DNA from 4 places in the Streptomyces sp. NBC_01707 genome. Region 1 is predicted to be linked to each of the others. Evidence: riboswitches for the same ligand, from Rfam matches in the RefSeq annotation. Region 1 holds a riboswitch; each other region holds the start of a gene.

The links. Region 1 has a riboswitch for cyclic di-AMP ahead of OG963_RS36755 (C40 family peptidase). Riboswitches for the same ligand answer to the same signal wherever they lie in the genome.
Region 2: it holds a riboswitch for cyclic di-AMP, as region 1 does, so the genes downstream of both, OG963_RS09360 (LysM peptidoglycan-binding domain-containing M23 family metallopeptidase) here and OG963_RS36755 (C40 family peptidase) in region 1, are expected to answer to the same signal.
Region 3: it holds a riboswitch for cyclic di-AMP, as region 1 does, so the genes downstream of both, OG963_RS38595 (transglycosylase SLT domain-containing protein) here and OG963_RS36755 (C40 family peptidase) in region 1, are expected to answer to the same signal.
Region 4: it holds a riboswitch for cyclic di-AMP, as region 1 does, so the genes downstream of both, OG963_RS13255 (M23 family metallopeptidase) here and OG963_RS36755 (C40 family peptidase) in region 1, are expected to answer to the same signal.

What each region holds. Positions count from the first base shown of each region.
Region 1 covers NZ_CP109190.1:8,195,938-8,199,307, forward strand. Annotated here, with positions in the region: gene OG963_RS36745 (helix-turn-helix transcriptional regulator) at 1-110, opposite strand, end outside; gene OG963_RS36750 (ATP-binding protein) at 315-746, shown strand; gene OG963_RS36755 (C40 family peptidase) at 1,366-1,839, opposite strand; cyclic di-AMP (ydaO/yuaA leader) riboswitch at 1,843-2,039, opposite strand; gene OG963_RS36760 (hypothetical protein) at 2,343-2,651, opposite strand; gene OG963_RS36765 (ATP-dependent Clp protease proteolytic subunit) at 2,659-3,294, opposite strand.
Region 2 covers NZ_CP109190.1:2,049,034-2,052,403, reverse strand. Annotated here, with positions in the region: gene OG963_RS09365 (alpha-galactosidase) at 1-1,037, shown strand, start outside; cyclic di-AMP (ydaO/yuaA leader) riboswitch at 1,333-1,489, shown strand; gene OG963_RS09360 (LysM peptidoglycan-binding domain-containing M23 family metallopeptidase) at 1,493-2,341, shown strand; gene OG963_RS09355 (SGNH/GDSL hydrolase family protein) at 2,517-3,368, shown strand.
Region 3 covers NZ_CP109190.1:8,625,674-8,629,043, forward strand. Annotated here, with positions in the region: cyclic di-AMP (ydaO/yuaA leader) riboswitch at 1,396-1,581, shown strand; gene OG963_RS38595 (transglycosylase SLT domain-containing protein) at 1,586-2,350, shown strand; gene OG963_RS38600 (GMC oxidoreductase) at 2,738-3,370, shown strand, end outside.
Region 4 covers NZ_CP109190.1:2,970,448-2,973,817, reverse strand. Annotated here, with positions in the region: gene OG963_RS13265 (pitrilysin family protein) at 1-96, shown strand, start outside; gene OG963_RS13260 (pitrilysin family protein) at 123-1,505, shown strand; cyclic di-AMP (ydaO/yuaA leader) riboswitch at 1,711-1,881, shown strand; gene OG963_RS13255 (M23 family metallopeptidase) at 1,894-2,712, shown strand; gene OG963_RS13250 (GntR family transcriptional regulator) at 2,925-3,370, shown strand, end outside.

The DNA.
Region 1 (3,370 bases):
TGCCAGCCGAGCAGCTGTGCAGCGTCACGACTCGTCAGTCCGGACGTGTGGCGCAGACTCCGCAGCTCCTCCCCGAGCTTGCGGCGGCGCACCGTGGGACCGTGCTGCATGCGCGGCCTCCCTCCCTCTCGTGCCGAGGGGCCATCTTGCCGCCCATGTGCGTTATTCCGGGCCATAGTTCACCGCTTCGAGCGACAGATATATGCATATCTTGGTGGATCGCCGTCACGGAGGGCCGGATCAGTGGCAGTCTGGCGCGAAGCGCATCCCGGGTCGATCGCGGGTCGGTCCGGGCGGGAAAAGGACGGCTCGCCATGGCAGACCATCAAGAAGCACGTGTCACTCTGCCGAGCGAGCCGCTCTCGGTCTCCTCGGCCCGGAGATACGTGGCGGAAGTGCTCGCCGACTGGGGTCTCCCCGATGACACGGAGACTGCCGACACCATCCGGCTCATCGTCTCCGAGCTCACCACCAACGCCGTCCAGCACACCTTCGGCCAGTCGCCCACCTTCACGGTGGACCTGCGGCTGGAGCGGGAGGAACAGCTGCATCTCGGGGTGACGGACAGTCACCCCCGCTGGCCCCAGCGACTGCCCGCTGCCGTGCGGCAGGACAACGGGCGCGGCATGGTGATCATTCGCTGCCTGGCCAAGGAGTGCGGGGGACGGCTCACGGTCACGCCGACCGCCGAAGGGGGCAAGACCGTCTGGATCGAGCTCCCCTGGACGTTCCCCGTCCAGACCTGACCACCGTCCTCGCAGACCCTGACTCATGCCCGGCCCGGCCCGGACGTCGCGTCGCCGGTGGCGGTAGCGATGGCGTCGTCGGCCGTCGCCGTGCATGGTCACTGAGCGGCCCTCCCGAAGCCGTCGCGCGGCAGTGCGCACAGCGTCGCGGCCGGCCCACTCGCCGAGGTGCGCCACAGCGATGGTCCGCCGGACAGGCGCGGTTTCCCCGTCGCGTGGACGGGTGCGTCGGCGCCATCGCGGCGACCGTCTCAGGCACCACCGCCGTGCCGATCCCCGCATCGACCGGGGCGCAGGTCGGCCCTGGACCGGTACCCGCACACCAATGGCGGATGTCACCCCCCCCGCCTCGGCCGGAGTGTTCTCCACTCCGCGGCGGGGTGTACGTCCTCCACCTCGGGATCAGCGCTCTGCACGCGGCGCCGCGCCGCACCACGGACGGGGCTCCGACGCGGGGCGGGCCGGTGGGCCTTCCGTGACCGGATCAGGACGCGTGCTGCGCCGAGGGCGGCTGCGGCGCGCAGCGCGCACCGCGCCGGGGACGGTGCTGGCCACCGGCACCCTGCTGCCCCGGGCCGACGGAGGTGACCGGCCACCTGAAAGGCGGAGGACGCGGAGGTCAGCGGACCCGTCCGTACCAGACACTCCGCGTCCAGATCTTCTCCAGCCGCACCACGGAACCGGTCTTCGGCGAGTGCCAGATTCTGCCCCTACCGGCGTAGATCCCTACGTGGTAGACGCCGCGCCCCCAGTGGAAGAAGACCAGATCGCCACGGCGTCGCTGCGAGGCCGAGATGTGCCGGGTCTTGTTGTACTGCTGCTGGGCCGTGCGGGGGAGCTTCTTGCCCACCCTTTTGAACACGTACATCGTCAGACCCGAACAGTCGAAGCGGTGGGGGCCTGTGGCCCCGTACCGGTACGGCGATCCCTTCTTCGACGCGGCGATGTTGAGCGCCTTCGTGGAATGAGCCGCGGCCTGGGCTTCGACCACAGCGCCGGGGGCGATCACGGAGCCGCCGACGGCGGCGAGCGTCAGAACCGTGGCGGTGCCGGCCCGGGTGAGCAGAGACGGGACATGAACCTGCGCAGTCATGCGCAACCCTTCGTCAGCCGCCTGTGAAGGATGACCTGTCGGGTTCGGGCTGGCGAAGTTGCCCGGCCGCACTCGGCGGCTTCACCCCGAGGGTCGACCGGATGTCCGGTCGACCCGTTGTGCTCGGGTCCTCCACTCCTGCCGATCCACCTCTGTCGACCAGGCATCCGGGCGGCGGCAGGACTCGGCGTCCGCCCGAACCGCCCCGCCGCGGTGGCGGGGGCTTGTCGTCCCACGGATCTTGACTCACCGAGTGCCGGATTTCCTAGGATTCACTGCGATATGGAAGTTTCGTCGTGATTGACCCGTACGGGTGGGTACAGTCGCACCGTGAACCCGGCCGGTCTCCCCGACCGGTCCCGTACCAGCGGCGGAATGGCAGACTCCGTTCACCGGCCACTCCGGGGGCGCAAGTTGAACAATCCCTCGCGCGGGGGACCTCCTACGCCGAACGAGCGAGGAATTTTGATCAGGCCGCCGGGCGTGTCGCGGAAGGGAGTTGATCAACTCGTCTGGGCAGGGGGCACGGTGACCCGTCGGGCCCGTCGTTCCCCGTCCAACACGCGGAGCGCTCGCGCCAAGGTGGCGGCGTGGATCTGCGCTTCACCGCGCTCGTGCATCGACGCGAGTGCGTTCCGCAGGGCGACGGCCCGCGAGGCGAGTGCCTGCGCGGCGCGCAGCGCGCCGTAGGTGTCGCTGCCGTGTGCGGGGTTGATCCGCCCCAACTGGTCGAGCACTTCCAGATAACAGTCGATGAACTCGGCCTCGGCGCGCGTCAGTGCGGGCAGCGGCGGGAACTCCGGTGGCTGCATCGGGTGTTCACCTCGCGGCGTTCGGCGGGAGCGACTTCTTGCGGTTCTCCAGAACGTGGTCCACCAGGCCGTACGCCTTGGCGCCCGGGGCGTCGAGGATGAGATCGCGCTCGATGTCCGCGGCGATCCGCTCGGCAGTTCGCCCGGTGTGACGGGCCAGCAGGCGGGTGAGCTGCTCACGGATGCGGATCAGTTCCCGTGCCTCGATCTCCAGATCGGACGGCTGGCCCTGCAGCGCCTCGGGAAGCGCGGGCTGCTGCACGACGACCCTGGCACCGGGGAGGGCGTGCCGCCGGCCGGGGGCGCCCGCGGCGAGCAGCAGGGCCGCGCTGGAACCGGCCTGTCCGAGGCAGAAGGTCTCCACCTCGCAGGTGAGGTACTCCATCGTGTCGTAGATCGCCGCCATGGCGTCGAACGATCCGCCGGGGGAGTTGATGTAGAGGGAGATGGGCCGGTCGGGTGCCGCGTGTTCCAGGTACATGAACTGCGCGATCAGGTCGGTGGCGGCGGTGTCGTCGACCGGAGTGCCGAGGAAGACGATCCGCTCGGCGAGCAGCTTGGAGTACGGGTCGAGGGTGCGGGTCCCGTCGGTCGTGCGTTCGGTGAACTCGGGCAGTACGTAACGGGCGGCAGGGCGGAACATGGTGAAGCCTCTCCTCCGGTGTCTGCGTCTGCGTGCGGCCTGCACAAGCGTCTGTAAAAAATGTACAGGACGTACA
Region 2 (3,370 bases), 6.1 Mb from region 1:
GACTCGGCGACTGGACCCCGAACCCCGAGCGCTTCCCCGGCGGACTGAAGCCGCTCGCCGACGAAGTGCACGCGCTCGGCATGCAGTTCGGCATCTGGGTCGAACCGGAGATGGTGAACGCCGACAGTGACCTGTATCGCGCGCACCCTGACTGGGTGCAGCACTTTCCCGGCCGGACCCGGACGGAGTTCCGTCATCAGCTGGTGCTCAATCTGGCCCGGACCGATGTGCGGAACCATCTGTGGGAACAGCTCGACTCACTGCTTTCCAGCGCCCCGATCGACTATGTGAAATGGGACTTCAACCGCTGCTTCACCGATGCGGGGTGGCCGGGCGAGGAGTATCCGCAGAAGCTCTGGATCGAGCATGTGGATGCGCTGTACGCGCTGATCGACCGGCTGCGGGCGGCTCACCCCGGTGTCGCTTTCGAGTCCTGCTCGGGCGGCGGTGGCAGGATCGATCTGGGCATCCTCGCCCGTACCGACCAGGTGTGGACCTCCGACAACACCGACCCGCTGGACCGGCTCGCCATCCAGGAGGGCTTCGGGCAGATCCATCCGGCTCGAGTGATGGCCGCCTGGGTGACCGACAGTCCGAATGTCCAGCTCAACGGCAGGGTGAGCTCGCTGCGCTTCCGGTTCGTGAGCGCGATGGCCGGGGTGCTCGGGGTCGGCGGAGACCTCACCGAGTGGAGCGACGAGGAGCTGGCCGAGGCCCGGGGCTGGGTGGACCTGTACAAGGAGATCCGCCCGGTGGTGCAGCACGGTGCGCTGTACCGGCTGCGTGCGCCGCGTGGCGGGCTCGGCGCCGTGCAGTACACACGCGGTGACGAGACCGTCGTGCTCATGTGGCTGGAGACACAGAGGTACGGGGAGCTGCCGCCGGTCCTGCGGCTGCGTGGGCTCGACCCCACGGCGACCTACACCTGTTCGGACACCGGGGCCGTCCACCACGGTTCCGTGCTGCTGCATCAGGGGCTGCACACCGGCCTGCGGGGGGATCTGGACGCGAAGGTGCTGAGGCTCCGCCGCGGATGATGTTCATGACATGTCCGTATTGAGGCATTTAGTCGAACATGCCCTGATTCAGCGGTAGATGAGGGGCCTTTCGTGAGCGGGATCATATCTGTGACGGTGTGTGCTGGTGCGGGGGGCGGGGATTCCGTGCACCGCGCGGAAAGCCAAGATCCTTAATCCACGGAGTGTGACCGGAATTCCGCGCCGATTTCCTGGCGCGGATTCCGGCACGCAACCGATGGCTTGTTCTGCTCGTCCTCACTCGTTTACGGTCACCGTCAATCCGGACGGACCGCCTAATCCTGCCGCCGACCGGAATTCGCATCCACTCATCGTGTGGCAGGAGCGGGGGAACCAGGTAAGCCGCCGACCGGAGAAATCCGGCCGGCTCGGGGTGAAGTCGCACCTCATGCGACCGGGCATCTCCAGCCCGAACCCGACAGCTCACCTCGTAGGCGCCGGAGAGGAAATTCTTCATGCCCATATCGGGTAAGCACCGTCGTCCGAAGTCCAGCACCATCGCTCGTGGCGTTGCCGCCGTCGGCGCCGGCGGGGCCGTCATCGCCCTCCCGCTGCTCGGTGCCACCGGTGCCCACGCCGCGGAGCAGGCCGCCCCCGCCGCGCACTCCGCCGCCGCTCCGGCCGCCCCGGTCGCGAAGAAGCAGTCCGAGACCCGGACGTACTCCGTCGTCGCCGGCGACTACCTGTCGAAGATCGCCTCCGACAACAAGGTCGAGGGTGGCTGGGAGAAGCTGTACCAGGACAACCGTGAGGTCATCGGCGGCAACCCGAGCCTGATCCACCCGGGCATGAAGCTGACCCTCGGCGGCCCTGCCGCGGCCACCGGCACCACGCCGGCCGCCCCGGCTCCGTCGAAGGCTCCGGCGGTCACCAAGCCCGCGCCCGCCCAGAGCAGCAGCTCCGGCTACGTCGCCCCGGTTCCGGGCAAGCACACCACCAACTACCGTGCCTCCGGTGCCAACTGGTCCAGTGGCAGCCACACCGGCATCGACTTCCCGGTCTCCACCGGCACCAGCGTGAAGGCGATCACCTCCGGCACCGTCGTCACTGCCGGCTGGGGTGGCGCGTACGGCAACGAGGTCGTCGTCAAGCACGCCGACGGCCACTACTCGCAGTACGGCCACCTGTCCGCGCTCTCCGTCTCGGTGGGTCAGACCCTCTCGACCGGCCAGCAGATCGGCCTCTCCGGTGCCACCGGCAACGTCACCGGCCCGCACCTCCACTTCGAGGTCCGCACCGGTCCCGCGTACGGCTCGGACATCGACCCTGTCGCCTTCCTGGCGTCGCACGGAATCTCCGTCTGATCTGATCCGATCAGGCCTGATCCGAACGGCTTGTTGAAGGGGCGGTGCGCGGCGGCGCACCGCCCCTTCGCTTATTCCCTCTTTACCAAAACCTGACCGGGTGGTCTATCTCACCTCCCGTCAACCCCTTATTACGGTCGCGTAGGTCACATTCGGCAGTGCAGGATGTGCCCTTGTGGCAGACGATTCGAGAAAAAATCAACGTGGCGTCAACAACCGGCATGGCGCCATCGGGTCGTACGCAGCGATTGGCGACAGCTTCACCGAGGGGGTCGGTGACCCCGGCCCGGACGGAACCTTCGTCGGCTGGGCGGACCGTTTCGCCGTACTCCTCGCGGACCAGCTCCCCGACCCCGACGCGGCGACGAACACCGGTTCCGCCGGTTCGGCTCACGGGAACTTCCGTTACGCCAATCTCGCCGTACGCGGACGCCTCCTCGACCAGATAGTCGAGGAACAGGTGCCGCGCGCCAAGCAGCTCGCCCCCGACCTGGTGAGCTTCTGCGCGGGCGGCAATGACATCATCCGGCCCGGCACCGACCCCGACGACGTGGCCGAGCGGTTCGAGCGCGCGGTCGCCGACCTGACACGGTCGGTCGGCACCGTCATGGTCACGACCGGCTTCGACACCCGCGGCGTTCCCGTACTGCGCCATCTGCGCGGCAAGATCGCCACCTACACCGCCCATGTGCGGTCCATCGCCGACCGCTACGACTGCCCGGTCCTCGACCTGTGGTCGCTGCGGTCCGTGCAGGACAGGCGCGCCTGGGACGACGACCGGCTCCACCTGTCGGCCGAGGGACACACCCGGGTCGCGCTGCGCGCCGCCCAGGTCCTCGGCCTCGATGTGCCGGCCGACCCCGACCAGGAGTGGCCGCCGCAGGCACAGCGCGGCACGCTCGAGGTACGGCGCGACGACATCCACTGGGCCCGCGAATATCTGGTGCCCTGGATCGGGCGGCGGCTGCGCGGCGAGTCCTCCGGTGACCACGTCGAGGCGAAGCGCCCCGACCTGTTGCCGCTGTGACC
Region 3 (3,370 bases), 430 kb from region 1:
ATTCAATCGATTCGGAATGGAACGTGTCCCGACTCCGTCACGAGGCGCCTGATGCGCAACGTAATTCTTGCCGGGCCGATTCGATTGCGAGGGCCGCGCAAGGTGGTGACACATCAGATGTCGATGGGTGCACGCGAGCTCATACCGACGTGCGGGGGACGACTCGACATGACGTTTCGTGCGATGAATCGGTCGAGTTGGGCAGGATTGTGGGTGGCAGGAATGGAGCGATGGAATGTTCGCCCTCGACTCCGTTGCCCCTTCTCCTCTTCCAGCGATCGCAGTATCAACGTAAGGCGACGAGCGGGGCGTTGCCCCATTTCTCCGGAGGAGGCGTGCGCACCACTGGTTCCGACGCTCAGGACGAGGCCGGATTCGCATGAGCAGCCGAGGATTTGACTGTCGTCAACGGCTGTTCCGCAAGGATGAGCAATGGGCTCGCCGCATTGCTTCGGCCTGCCGTGTGACCGATTCCTGAATCCTCCCCGAACCGGACGGGTCCGAGGGGTACTCGTTTGAAGAGGGCGAAGAGAGGGCGCGTGCGGGGCGCGCCCGCATCGCCGAGAGGCTGGAGAAGATCTATCCGGCAGCCTTCGGAGGCTACGTCGGGTTCATCCGGCCCGACCGTCTCGGCCGCCGGCTGAGCGATGGCGATCATGCCGCGTACCGTCCGGACGGCCGGTACGCGGCAAGGCGGTGGCCGGGCGACGATCGCGCGGCGAGAGCGGCACGGTGATCAGCGCCGCGGGCTCTCCATCGCCACGACTTCCCTCGTGCTGCCGGACGGTCCCGGGAGGTCGGCGGGCATCTCTGCGCACTGTGGCGGCCGCGCCGACGGCGTACGGCACCTCCTGCGCCCGCCGGGACCGCCGTTCTGCGCCCGCCGGGACCGCCGTTCTGCGCCCGCCGGGACCGCCGTTCTGCGCCCGCCGGGACCGCCGTTCTGCCTGCGCCTGCGCGCCCGGGCCGGTGGGCGACCACTGGTGCGCCGCGGCTGGCGGAGCACGTCACGCGCGCTGCGGCATCCGCTCTCACCTCACGCGGAGGACGGCTTTCCCGACGAGTCGAAGGCCCCTCACCCGCCCACCGATGTCTTAAATGTCGGAATTTTGGCAATCGAGGGGAATGGCGGCCTTTGCTGATGAATGCATGACTCGCACGACTCGAGCTCTGCCTGCCGGGCAAATCGCCCTTTTCGGGCCTAGTGGCGAGAGTCACTTTCCGGGCCCGCGGATGCGACGGCGTACCGCTCGGTTCCCTGCCACGCCAAGAAATTTGGCTTCGCGGGCGGGTGTGGAGTGCGGATAATTCCCCGACTCGATCTTGTAAATGAATTGTGATCGAAAAGTGGGGGCTTGTTCAGGTCGGAGTTTCTCGCTTACGGTCACCGTCAATCCGGATGGAACGCCTAATCCTGCCGCCATCCGGTAATCCGACCACTCACGTACGGCAGGAGCGGGGGACCCAGGTAAGCAGCCGATCCGGTTTCTGGAACGGCTAGGGGTGAAGTCGTATTCCCATACGGCCAGGCAACTCCAGCCTGAACCCGACAGCTCACCTCGTAGGCGACGGAGAGGAATGCGCCATGCCCGCAACGGGTAACCACCGTCGTCGTAAGTCCGGTTCGCTGACTCGCGGTTTCATCACCGTGACCGCGGGCGGAGCCGCTCTCGCACTTCCTGTGATCGGTGCGACCACTGCTTCGGCAGCGCCGGTGCAGTCCGTCGCCACCGTCGCAAAGACCGTGGCGCCCGCTGCGGCCCCTGCCAAGGGAATTGCCGCCGCGAAGGCCACGCCCTCCGTCTATTCCGTGATAGCCGGTGACACGCTTTACAAGATCGCCGTCGGGCACGCGGTGAGTGGCGGCTGGCAGCAGCTGTACCAGGACAATCGCGAGGTCATCGGAGCCGACCCCGCCGTGATCCACCCGGGCATGAAGCTGACCATCGGCGCCAAGGCCGCGGCGCCTGCCGAGACCAAGCCGGCCGCGAGCCCTTCCACTCCTGCCCCCGCCGGGACCGTGACGTACACGAACGACCTCGACGGCTGGATCAAGGAGTCGCTGGCCGTCATGGCGCAGCACGGCATCCCCGGCAGCTACGACGGTATCCACCGCAACATCATCCGCGAGTCGTCGGGCAACCCCAAGGCCATCAACAACTGGGACTCGAACGCCGCCAAGGGCACGCCGTCCAAGGGGCTCCTGCAGGTCATCGACCCCACGTTCAAGGCCTACCACGTGTCCGGTACGTCGATGGACATCTACGACCCGGTCGCCAACATCACGGCTGCGTGCAACTACGCCGCGGCCAAGTACGGTTCGATCGACAACGTGTTCGGGGCGTACTGACACCCGGTCGTGTTGATGCCGGTCGAGGTGTGACGGGTGGCGAGGGTCCGACAGGGCCTCGCCACCCGTTCCCGTTCTCTGCCCGATCGGGGGCATGGCCCGGTTACGACCGAAACTCCGGTGTCGTCGTGGTGATCCCGGGAGGCGCCTCCGGGGCGGGACCCGGTCTGCTTGCTCAAGACGGTCCGTGGTGTCGAAGATCGTCTGCAGGTCGTCCCGCGATGCTTCGTCGGCGGGGCGATCGCGAACTGGTGGCCGGGGCGGGCCGACTGTGCGCTGATGCATGGCGTGCCCCGGTCGGGCGCAAGTTACTCAAGGGTATGTAGTGACTTGCCACGCAAACGGCAGTAGAACCAGTTTCACTCTGTCGAGAGTGAGGCGTGTCACATGAGTGACTCTACCATGCATGATGAAGGCCCCAAGGGCGTTTCCCGTCGAAGATTCCTCACAGGAACTGGTTCTATTTTAGGCGCCGTGGCCCTCGCGGGTCACAGCACCCCGGCTCAGGCCGGGGCCGGCTCCGCAGCCGCTCCGATCGACTCCGGGGCCCATGTCCCGGCCCTCGTGATCGGCACCGGGTACGGCGGATCCGTCGCCGCTCTGCGTCTCGCCCAGTCGGGCGTCGACGTGCACATGATCGAAATGGGCATGGCCTGGGACACCGCCGGCCCGGACGGCAAGATCTTCGCCAACACGACCTCCCCGGACAGTCGGTCGTACTGGCTGCGCACCAGGACCAAGCAGCCGCTCAGCAACTTCCTCGGCTTCCCCATCGACAAGGACGTCACCCGCAGCACGGGGATCCTCGACGCCGAGGAGTTCAGCGGGATCACGGTGTACCAGGGCCGCGGCGTCGGTGGCGGCTCGCTGGTCAACGGTGGCATGGCCGTCACCCCCAAGCGGGAGAACTTCGGAGCCGTACTCCCGTCGGTGGACGCCGACGAGATGTACGGGATCTACTATCCGCGCGCCAATGCCGGCCTCGGCGTCGGCACCATCGATCCCGCCTGGTTCGAGACC
Region 4 (3,370 bases), 5.2 Mb from region 1:
GTCTACGAGCCGGTCGAGCCGGCCGAGTCCACCGACGGGGCGGCCGCCGACGAGACGGACGCCGACACCGACGCGCACGAAGGGGCGGACAAGTGACCGACGCTGCCGCGACTGGAGTATCGATGGAGTACCACCCGCAGCCGGCCCCGGGCACGGCCAGGCCCTGGGCCTTCCCCGCCCCCGAGCGCGGCGCCCTGCCCAACGGGCTCACGGTGCTGCGCTGCCACCGCCCCGGCCAGCAGGTCATCGCGGTCGAGATCTACCTCGTCGCCCCGCTGGACGCCGAACCCGAGGGCCTCGACGGTGTGGCCACGATCATGGCGCGGGCGCTGTCCGAAGGCACCGACAAGCACTCCGCGGAGGAGTTCGCAGCCGAGCTGGAGCGCTGCGGGGCCACTCTCGACGCGCACGCCGACCACCCCGGCGTCCGGGTCTCCCTCGAGGTCCCGGTCTCCCGGCTGGCCAAGGCGCTCGGTCTGGTCGCCGAGGCGCTGCGGGCACCCGCGTTCTCCGACAGCGAGATCGAGCGGCTGGTACGCAACCGGCTCGACGAGATCCCGCACGAGCAGGCCAACCCCGCCCGCCGCGCCGCAAAGCAGCTCTCCAAGGAGCTCTTCCCGGCCACCGCGCGGATGTCGCGCCCGCGCCAGGGCACCGAGGAGACGGTGGAGCGGATCGACTCCGCGGCCGTCCGCAGCTTCTACGAGGCGCATGTGCGCCCGTCCACCGCGACCGCCGTGGTCGTCGGTGACCTCACGGGCATCGATCTGGAGGCGTTGCTCGCCGACACCGTGGGCGACTGGTCCGGGAACAGTGCCGAGCACCGGCCGGCCCCGCCGATCACCGCCGACGACACCGGCCGGGTGGTCATCGTCGACCGTCCCGGAGCCGTGCAGACCCAGCTGCTGATCGGCCGGATCGGCGCCGACCGGCACGACAGCGTGTGGCCGGCCCAGGTCCTCGGCACGTACTGCCTGGGCGGCACGCTCACCTCCCGGCTGGACCGGGTGCTGCGTGAGGAGAAGGGCTACACGTACGGCGTGCGGGCCTTCGCGCAGGTCCTGCGGTCGTCGGCGCCGGACTCCGCCTCCGGGGCGACGGGCGCCGCGATGCTGGCCATCAGCGGTTCGGTGGACACGGAGTCCACCGGACCGGCGCTCGGCGACCTGTGGACGGTCCTCCGGACGCTGGCGGCCGAGGGCCTGACCGACGCCGAGCGCGAGACGGCGGTGCAGAACCTCGTGGGTGTCGCCCCGCTGAAGTTCGAGACGGCGGCCTCGGTCGCGGGCACGCTCGCCGACCAGGTCGAGCAGCATCTCCCGGACGACTACCAGGCGCAGCTGTACGCCCGTCTCGCCGAGACCGGCACGGTCGAGGCGACCGCGGCGGTGGTCAGCGCCTTCCCGGTGGACCGTCTGGTCACGATCCTCGTCGGCGACGCCGCGCAGATCGAGGAGCCGGTCCGGGCGCTGGGCATCGGTGAGGTGTCGGTCGTCACCGGCTGACGAATCGGATAGCCCATAGCGAGACAGAGGGAGACCCCGCGAGCCGATTCTCGCCGGGGTCTTCCCCTTTGTCCGTATTGCCCGATAACTGCCTGTGTGCCCTGTGGGATGTGCTACAAAGCGCCCTGTCCGTTTGGTGAATGAAAGTCCCCCCGCTTAGCGTCGGCAGCGCTGTCCGTCACCCGTATGCCGCATCCGCGGCGCCGGGCAGCTATCGCCGAGTCCCCGTCAGGCGCGAGCCTGGGGAGCCGGGGACCCACGCAGTCCCTGGGGTGAATCGGATGCCTGCGCGCCTCTTCAGGGGCCCGCGGATCCGTAGGAGACCTTCCTGCTCCGAACCCGTCAGCTAACCCGGTAGGCGAGAAGGAAGGAAAGGACCAGCCACCTCATGGCGTTCACCCGCCCCACCGGGAAGCACCGTGCCCCGAACCGTCTGACGCGCAAGAGCGCGCAGGTAACCGGCATCGCAGCTCTGGCCACCACCGGCGTCATCGGTGGGCTGGCCTCTCCGGCGCTCGCCGCCGGCACCGAAGCCCCCTCCGTCAGCGAGACCGGCCTGAACCAGGTCATCGCCATCGAGGGCACCCTCGCCGAGCAGGTGGCCACCCAGGCCGACGTGCAGAAGCACCAGGCCGAGGTCGCCGCCAAGGTGAAGGCTGCCGCGAAGGCGAAGGCCGATGCCAAGGCGAAGGCCGAAGCGAACGCCAAGGCCGCAGCCAAGGCCAAGGCCGAAGCCCGCGCGAAGGCGGCCCGTGAGATGAAGGCGCGCGCCGCCCGTTCCGCCGAGCGCACCCGCCTCGGTGCCTTCCAGCTCCCGGTCGCCGGTTCGTACGTCACCACCGGCTACAAGTCCAGTGGCTCCCTCTGGTCCTCCGGCCGCCACTCGGGCATCGACTTCCATGCCGCCTCCGGCAGCTCCGTCGTCGCCGTCGGCGCCGGCACGGTCGTCGAGGCCGGCTGGGGCGGCGCGTACGGCAACAACATCGTGCTCCGGATGACGGACGGCACGTACACCCAGTACGGCCATCTGTCGTCGATCGGTGTGTCGGTCGGCCAGAGCGTCGGCGCGGGCCAGCGGATCGGTTTCTCCGGCTCGACCGGCAACTCCACCGGACCGCACCTCCACTTCGAGGCCCGGACCACGCCGTCGTACGGCTCCGACATGGACCCCGTCGCGTACCTGCGCGCCCACGGCGTCACCGTCTGACCGACGCGGCACCGCCGAAGGCCCCGGCTTCCCGCCGGGGCCTTCGGCGTACCCGCACCGGCCCCCGCCGGAGACGCTCGCCGAACCGTCTTCGGACCAAAAGATATTCATGGATTTCGACCCGGCGTCGGAAATGCAGCCGCATTGCAATAGAGTCACAGAACAGGCGTCGATCGGCCGCGTTTCGCGGGGATTAAGGCGGAGGTTCGGACATGCGCATTCCGGCGCATTCGGTATGCACGGCAATCCGTGACGACATCGTCTCCGGTGTCTTCGAACGCGGCAGCAGACTCACCGAGGAACTGCTCGCACGCCGTTACGGGGTCTCCCGGGTCCCGGTACGGGAAGCGCTGCGCACCCTGGAGTCCGAGGGTTTCGTGGTCACCCGCCGGCACGCCGGCGCCTGTGTCGCCGAGCCCACCGAGCAGGAGGCCGCCGACCTGCTGGAGGTCCGGATGCTGCTGGAGCCACTGGGTGCGGCCCGTGCCGCGCAGCGCCGCACCGAGGCGCACCTCAAGGTTCTCCGTGGCCTGGTCAGGCTCGGTCAGGAGCGGGCCAGACGGGGTGAGGGCGAGGATCTGCGCTCGCTGGGCGGCTGGTTCCACGAAACGCTCGCCCAGGCCTCCGGCAGCCCCGGGCTCATCGCACTGCTGACCCA